Regions from separate parts of the Microbacterium bandirmense genome, predicted to be linked through region 2. Evidence: predicted binding sites of a transcription regulator. Region 2 holds the regulator's gene; the other holds the start of a gene.
The links. Region 2 encodes HrcA, which represses chaperone genes, less so after heat shock. Its sites were predicted from a motif close to TTNGCACTCGNNNNNNNCGAGTGCNAA; they were not measured.

Region 1 (3,992 bases), on a different contig from region 2:
GTTGTCCTGGAACGAGTCGTTGATCCGCCAGTTGTCGGAGAAGTCGTCGTTGAAGGAGTCGGTGTTCCACGTGTTCCCGATCGAGATGTCGCCGAGGTCGATGTCGGTGTCGATGTTGCGCACATCGACGTCGCCGCCGGCCGCGATCGAGTTGTCACCCGAGGCGATGTTGCTGCTCTGGCCGAAGTACTGACCGACGTTGCCGCCGCTCGCACTGCCGCCCATCGCACCCGTGTCGCCGGTGGATCCGCCGTTGGCGTTGCCGCCGAACGCACCCGAGCCTGCACCGCCGCCGTCTCCGGCCGCGCCACCTGCGCCGGCTGCACCGCCGGGGCCGTCGCCACCGTCGCCACCGTCGCCACCGTTGCCGCCGCCGAGGCCGGCTCCGAGGCCGCCGTCGCCGCCGTCACCGCCGGCACCGTCGCCGCCGTCCCCACTGGCGCCGCCCGATCCGGTGCTGCCGCCGGCCGCTCCGGCGAATGCCGGGCCGCCCCAACCGCCGTCAGCGTCGCCGCCGACCGCGATCGCCGCTCCACCGCTGCCGGAGGAGGTCGAGATGTTCTGGCTGACCGACTGGTCGTTGATCGTGGTGCGCGCGTCGAGGTTCAGGTCGAGACGGCCCATGCCGCCCATGCCCGTCATCGTGCTGCCACCGCCGGCGAGACCGATGTTGATGTCGCCCACACCGGTGTCGTACTGCCGGATGCCGGTGTTGACCGAGTGGTCGTACAGCGTCTGGTTGCCCGAGTCGTTCACCGAGTTGTCCTGGAACGAGTCGTTCACCTGGAACGAGTCGTTGATGGACTCGTCGTCGTTGAACGAGTCGTCGTTGTTCGACAGCATGTCCGAGTTGTCGGAGTTGTCCGAGTTGTCGCTGTTGTCCGAGTTGTCGGTCGTGGAGTTGTCCGAGTTGTCGTTGAACGAGTCGTCGGTGTCGTTGTTCGACAGCAGGTCGTTGTCGCTGTTGTCCGAGTTGTCGTTGCCCGAGTCGCTGACGTCGTTGTTCGAGAGCAGGTCGTTGTTCGAGTTGGTGTCCGAGTAGTCGTTGCCCGAGTCATCGACGTCGAGGCCCAGGTTCCACTGTGCACCGAGAACGTTGAGGTTGTCTTCCGCAGCCATGATTGATTCCCCTTCATCGTGAGTGCCGATTGGCGCTTGTCATAGAGTCTGCGACTCGGCGAAGGCTGCGGCATCGGGGGTCACCCCGAGGGTTGTCGGGGGCGCCCGGGGGATCTATAGGGGGAGCATGGGGGCCGATAGGGGAAAGCAGAAGGACCCGGATGCCGCAGCATCCGGGTCCTTCTGTCGAGTCGAGGGGCGTCAGCGGACGACGACCGCCAGCACGTCGCGGGCCGAGAGCACGAGGTACTCGTCAGCGCCGAACTTGACCTCGGTGCCGCCGTACTTGCTGTAGAGCACGCGGTCGCCCACGGCGACATCCAGCGGGACGCGGTTGCCGTTGTCGTCGATGCGGCCGGGGCCCACTGCCACGACCTCGCCCTCCTGGGGCTTCTCCTTGGCGGTATCGGGGATGACCAGACCGCTTGCGGTGGTCTGCTCTGCCTCGACCTGCTGGATGACGATGCGGTCCTCGAGCGGCTTGATGGAAACCGACACGGTGTACCTCTTCTTTCGTGACTGAGATCAGAAGATTATTAGCACTCTCATGCCGAGGGTGCTAACACCAGTGTATGCCGACGGCTGGCACTCACGCAATGCGAGTGCCAGCTCCACCCACTTCATATCGCTTGAATTGCTGCGATTCGGAGGAGAACACAGCAACTCGCGCGACATGAACTCGAAAGCGCCCGGCCGTAGGCTGGGCGGGTGGAGATGTCTGAGCTGAGGGCGCTGCTCACCAGAGAGGGCCTCGAGCTGCTCGATGAGGTCGGAGAGATCGCCTCGCCCGCCGATGTGACGCGCGCCGTGTCGCGTCTGCGTGCCACCGGGCACTCCCCCGATCTCGTGTCGGCCGTGGTGGGCCAGGCGCACCTGCGTGCCAGAGCCCGCGCGAAGTTCGGCGCGTTCGCCGAGCGGATGCTGTTCACCCGGGCCGGCCTCGAACAGGCCACCCGGCTGAACGTCGCCACGCTGCACGCGGCGCGCATGCGACAGGCCGGCATCACGCACGTGACCGATCTCGGCTGCGGCATCGGCGGCGACAGCCTGGCTTTCGCGGGCGCGGGCCTGGAGGTGACCGCGGTGGATGCCGATGAGGTGACCGCCGCGATCGCGGCGTACAACCTCGCCCCGTTCGGCGACGACGCGACGGTGCACCAGGGCCTCGCCGAAGAATTCGCGAGCACCAGCCGCGGAGATGTACGCCTGCCGCGGACAGATTCCCCCGATTCATCCGCGGGAAGCGCGCATCCCCGCGGCAAGCGCACGGGCACGGGCGCGGCGGATGGCGGCGAGAGCTCGGCGGTCTGGCTGGATCCGGCACGGCGCACCGCCGGGCACGGCGAGACGCGGCGCACATCGGCATCCGACTGGTCTCCGTCGCTGGACTGGTGCTTCGAGGTCGCGCGACAGCATCCGACCGGCATCAAGCTCGGTCCGGGGCTCGACCGCGGCCTCATCCCCGACGACGTCGAGGCGCAGTGGGTCAGCGCCGACGGCAGCGTCGTCGAGCTGGTGCTGTGGAGCGGCGTGCTGGCGCGCCCTGGCATCCGACGCGCCGCGCTCGTCACCCGCGACGGCGCGACGCACGAGCTCACGGCGGCGGCGGATGCCGACGACGTGCCCGTGCGCGAGCTGGGGGCGTTCCTGCACGAGCCCGACGGCGCAGTCATCCGCGCCCGGCTGATCGGCGAGGCGGGGCGGATGCTGGAGGCCGGCATGATCGACGAGCAGATCGCCTACCTGACGGGGGATGCTGCCGTGACCAGTCCGTTCGTGCAGTCGTTCCGGGTGCGCGAGACCATGCCCGCGCACGTGAAGACGATCAACGCCGCGCTGCGCGCGAATGACATCGGGCGTCTCGAGATCAAGAAGCGCGGCATGGACGTCGACCCGGCGGTCTACCGCAAGAAGCTCAACCTGAAGGGCTCTCAGGCGGCGACGCTGCTCCTCACCCGCACCGCGGCCGGGCGGGTGGCGATCCTCGCCGACCGGGTGTGACCGGCGCGGCTCAGCCGCCGAGTTCGCCGGTCTTGTCGTCGGCCGTCGCGCAGTATCCCGAGTCGACGTCGCACACCACGGGGTCCGGCGTGCGGATGATGGTCAGCGTCGGCCCGCGCATGCTGCCCATCGTCACGCGGTAGACACGGTCGGGCAGTTGCAGCTCGATGTTCTGCTCGGTGTCCGGCTCGTCGCAGGCCTGTGCGATCATCTCGTCGGCGGTGGCCACGAGCAGGCAGGCGCTGTTGTACTGCGACAGCCAGACGGGTGTCTTCTCGTCGTAGCCGAGAAGCGTGAGCGAGTTGCCGTCGAAGCCCTCTTCGTCGAGGAACTCCGCGATCGGCAGCTCCTCCTCGGTGTACGTCGATCGCCAGTCCCATCCGTCGCTGACGTTCTGCCTCTGCATGGTCACGGTCCGCTCGCCGTGGATGTCTTCGATGATGCTCGCCCAGACCATGATCTGGGCGCCGTCCTCTTCGAAGTTCGTGGAGGCCTGCAGGGCATAGGGGTTTTCGCGCGCCAGGTTCTGCGGCACGCAGGCCGGGCTGGGGTCGTGATCGGGGCCCGTGAGGATGAGGCACTCGTTGTCGCCGTCCTCGCTCAGGGCGTGCCAGGCGTCGACACCATGCTGCGCGCCGATCAACTCGACCGAACCCGGGTCATAGCGGTCGGAGGCCTGCAGTTCCAGCCAGATCTCGCGCTGGGCGTCGGTCATCGGCTCGGCGTCTTCGCCGCCGAAGGCGAGCCATCCGCCGCCGAAGCCGATCAGCAGTGCCGCGCCGGCTGCGACCGGGGCGAGCCAGCGGCGGCGGCGTTTCGGGGGCGCGGGGGCGTCAGGCTCGGTGGGTGCCTCGGGGTCTGCGGGAGCTCCT
Region 2 (3,992 bases):
GGCACCCATGCGCGGTGCGCCTGCTTCGCGGCCTCGCGCACGATCGTCTGCCAGCGATCGCGTCCCTTGGCCGCCTTCGGACCCTCCCAGCGCGAGACGCTGCGCGACGCCTGCCACGGCACGATCTCATCGACGCCGAGCTCGCACGCGGCCTGCACGGCGAGCTCGTCGCGGTCGCCTTTCGCGAGCGCCTGCGCCAGCGTGATTCGCGACGTCGGCTGCTGCTGCACGGTGCGGGCGGTGACGCGCACATCGACCTGCGAGGCCGAGACGTCTTCGACCGTGCCCTCCAGCCAGACGCCGGAGCCGTCTCCGATCGTGACCGCCTCACCGACCCGCACCCTGCGCACCACCGAGGCGTGCTTCGCCTCGCTGCCGGTCAGAGTGAGCAGTTCGCCCTCGACGAGGTCGGTACAGGTGGGGACGATGAAATGCAATGCCATGATCAGTGGCCCCGGAAGCGATCGCGGAGCTTCGAGAACAGCCCCTGCTGGAACTGCGCCAGCTTGGGCGCGGGAGCCTTCGTCTTCTTCGCGAAATCCTCGATCAGCTTGCGCTGCGCGCCGTCGAGGCGCGTCGGTGTGAGCACCTGCACACCGACGCGCAGGTCACCGCGCTGGCTGCCGCGCAGCGGCGTGATCCCCCGGCCGGAGATCGTCAGCACATCACCGGACTGCACGCCGGCGCGCACCTCGAGATCCACCGTGCCGTCGAGCCCGTCGATCGTCGTGCTCGTGCCGAGGATGGCATCGGTCATCGATACCTCGAGCGTTGCGAGCAGATCATCGCCCTCGCGGCTGAACACCGGGTGCGGAGCGACGGAGACCTCGACGTACAGGTCGCCGTTCGGGCCGCCCGCCCTGCCGACCTCACCGGAGCCCGGCAGCTGCAGGCGCAGTCCAGTCTCGACGCCGGCGGGGATGTCGAGCGAGACGGTGCGCCGCGAGCGCACCCGGCCCTGACCCGCGCACGATCCGCACGGGTACGGGATGGTGGTGCCGAAGCCCTCGCAACTGCCGCATGGCTGGGTGGTGACGACGTTGCCGAGCAGGCTGCGCACCTGTCGCTGCACGTGTCCGGTGCCGCCGCAGACGTCGCAGGTCACCGGCGAGGTGCCCGGCTGGCAGCAGCTGCCCTGGCAGGTCTCGCACAGCACCGCCGTGTCGACCTCGATGTCACGGTGCACCCCGAAGACCACGTCGCCGAGGTCGAGATCGACCCGCACGAGGGCGTCCTGGCCGCGTTCGCGGCGCGACCGCGGGCGAGCGCCGCGACCGCCGCCGGCGGCGCCGAAGAACGTCTCGAAGATGTCGCCGAAGCCGCCGAAGCCCCCTCCGAAGCCGCCGTTCTCGTCACCGCCCATGTCGTAGCGACGGCGCGAGTCCTCGTCGCTGAGCACGTCGTAGGCGTGCGTGACCAGCTTGAACCGCTCTGCGGCGTCCTCCCCCGGGTTCACATCGGGGTGCAGCTGCCTGGCCAGCTTTCGGTAGGCCTTCTTGATCTCGTCCTGCGACGCGTCCCTGGACACCCCGAGAACTTCGTAATGGTCCGCCACGATCACCTTTCTGCGTGTGCGTGCGTGAGTCTTCCGGCGCCCGCGTCAGCGAGCGGCCTCGTCGTCGTCGAGCATCCGCGACAGGTAGCGGGCCACGGCCCGCGCCGCCGCGAGGTTGCTCGGATAGTCCATCCGGGTGGGGCCCATCACCCCGACCCGCGCGGTGCCACCGGGCGCCGCGTAATTGCTGGCCACGATCGATGCCTCGCCGAGCCCGAACGGGGCGTTCTCGGTGCCGATGCTCGTCGCCAGCCCGTGCTCATCGGTGACCATCTCGCTCATCAGCCGCAGCAGGGTGACCTGCTCCTCGATGGCCTCGAGCAGCGGATGGATGCTGCCGCGGAAGTCGTGCTCCCGACGGGCGAGCGTCGCAGCCCCCGCCATCACCAGCCGCTCCTGCCGGAACTCCGCGAGCTCCTCCGAGATCACCGCGGTGAGAGCGCTGAGAGCGGGATGCAGGCGGATGCCCGGGGACCCTGGCTCGGGTTCGCTGAGCGCCAGCATCCGCTCGCTGGCATCGCCGACCGCCCGTCCCACGACGAGCGACAGCAGCTGCGCGCGCAGCAGCGCGACATCGGTCTCGTCGAGATCGATCGGCAGCGGCGCGATGCGCTGCGACACCCCGCCGGCATCGGTCACGATCACGACCAGCATGCGGTTCGGTGCCAGTGCGACCAGCTCCAGATGACTGATGTGCGCCCGCGCGAACGACGGGTACTGCGCGAGCGCGACCTGGCCGGTGAGCTGCGTGAGCACGCGCACGGTGCGCGCCATCAGGTCATCGAGATCGCCCGGGGTGCCGAGGAAGGATTCGATGGCGTTGCGCTGGCCCGGGGACAGCGGACGCAGCTGCGCCAGGTGGTTCACGAAGACGCGGTACCCCTTGTCGGTCGGCACGCGCCCCGACGACGTGTGCGGCGCGACGATCAGCTCTTCATCCTCGAGCAGCGCCATGTCATTGCGGATGGTCGCCGCCGACACGCCGAACGCGTGCCGCTCGACGATCGACTTGCTGCCGACCGGCTCATGGGTCGCCACGTAGTCCTGCACGATCGCGCGGAGAACCTCTAGCCCTCGCTCTGTGACCATCATCCCTCCCGCTGGCACTCGAACCGGTCGAGTGCCAATCCTACCCCGCTCAGCCGGACCCTCCTCGAAGACGGCGCGCCGTCACTCCGTCAGGGCGCGCACGACGGCATCCGCCAGCAGCCGACCGCGCAGGGTCAGGCGCACGCGCTTGTCGCGCAGGGCGGATGCCGGATCGACGAGTCCATCGGAGATCAGTTCCGCCACCCGCTCGCGGTGCGCCTCTGCGATCTCGTCGATCGGCAGACCCTCGGCGAGCCGGCTGAGCAGCAGCACGCGCTCGAGCGTGCGCGCCTCCGGGTCGGGCCGTTCGCGGCCGGCGGCCGGCGACTCGCCCAGGTCCAGTCGCTGCGCGTACGCGGCGGGGTGCTTGACGTTCCACCAGCGCAGGCCGGCCACGTGACTGTGCGCTCCAGGCCCGAATCCCCACCAATCCGATCCGCGCCAGTAGGCGAGGTTGTGCCGGGATGCATGCACGGACTGCGTACCGTGGCCGGGCCCCTTGGCCCAGTTGCTGACCTCGTACCAGTCGAAGCCCGCCGCCGCGAGGCGCGCGTCGGCGAGCTCGTACATGTCGGCCTGCAGATCGTCGTCGGGCGCCGGCACCTCGCCGCGACGGATCTGCCGCGCGAGCTTGGTGCCGTCCTCGATGATCAGCGCGTAGGCCGAGACGTGGTCCGGCTCGAGCGCGATCGCGGCCTCCAAGGACCGCTCCCAATCGACGAGCGATTCGCCGGGAGCGCCGTAGATCAGGTCGACGCTCACGTCGAGCCCGCCATCCCGCGCCGCCCGCACTGCCGTGCCGACGTTCTCGGGTCGGTGCGTGCGATCGAGGGCGGCCAGCACGTGCGGCACGGCGGACTGCATGCCGATCGACAGCCGGTTCACACCGGCATCCACCAGCGTGCGCACCACGTCGTCTGTCACCGTGTCTGGATTGGCCTCGACCGTCACCTCCGCGCCGTCGCGGATGCCGAACGCGTCTACGGCCGCGCGGAGCATCCGCGCGAGGTCGCCGGGTGGCAGCAGCGTCGGCGTGCCTCCGCCGAAGAAGACGGTGTCGAGCGGACGGAGGCCGTCCCTCTCGGCGAGCACGTCGCGGGCCAGCGCGATCTCGCGGATCAGCGTATCGGCGTACTGGTCCTGGCTCGTGCCACGCAGCTCGGTCGCCGTGTAGGTGTTGAAGTCGCAGTACCCGCAGCGCACCCGGCAGAACGGCACGTGCAGGTAGGCCGAGAACGGCACGGCACGATCGACGGGCAGATCGGCCGGGAGCCTGCCGTCGGTGGGCGCGGGGTCACCCAGCGGAAGGGCGCCGGGCATCAGATGGGCGTCGCATACAGCGGCGAGA

Region 1: the regulator HrcA is predicted to act here: its motif matches at 1,702-1,728, upstream of groES (co-chaperone GroES).

What each region holds. Positions count from the first base shown of each region.
Region 1 covers NZ_JBBDGM010000012.1:48,141-52,132, forward strand. Annotated here, with positions in the region: gene WDU99_RS13375 (hypothetical protein) at 1-1,119, opposite strand, end outside; gene groES (co-chaperone GroES) at 1,321-1,617, opposite strand; gene WDU99_RS13385 (class I SAM-dependent methyltransferase) at 1,828-3,120, shown strand; gene WDU99_RS13390 (hypothetical protein) at 3,131-3,992, opposite strand, start outside.
Region 2 covers NZ_JBBDGM010000001.1:242,618-246,609, reverse strand. Annotated here, with positions in the region: gene WDU99_RS01170 (16S rRNA (uracil(1498)-N(3))-methyltransferase) at 1-443, opposite strand, end outside; gene dnaJ (molecular chaperone DnaJ) at 446-1,555, opposite strand; gene hrcA (heat-inducible transcriptional repressor HrcA) at 1,601-2,644, opposite strand; gene hemW (radical SAM family heme chaperone HemW) at 2,726-3,964, opposite strand; gene WDU99_RS01150 (DUF1990 family protein) at 3,964-3,992, opposite strand, start outside.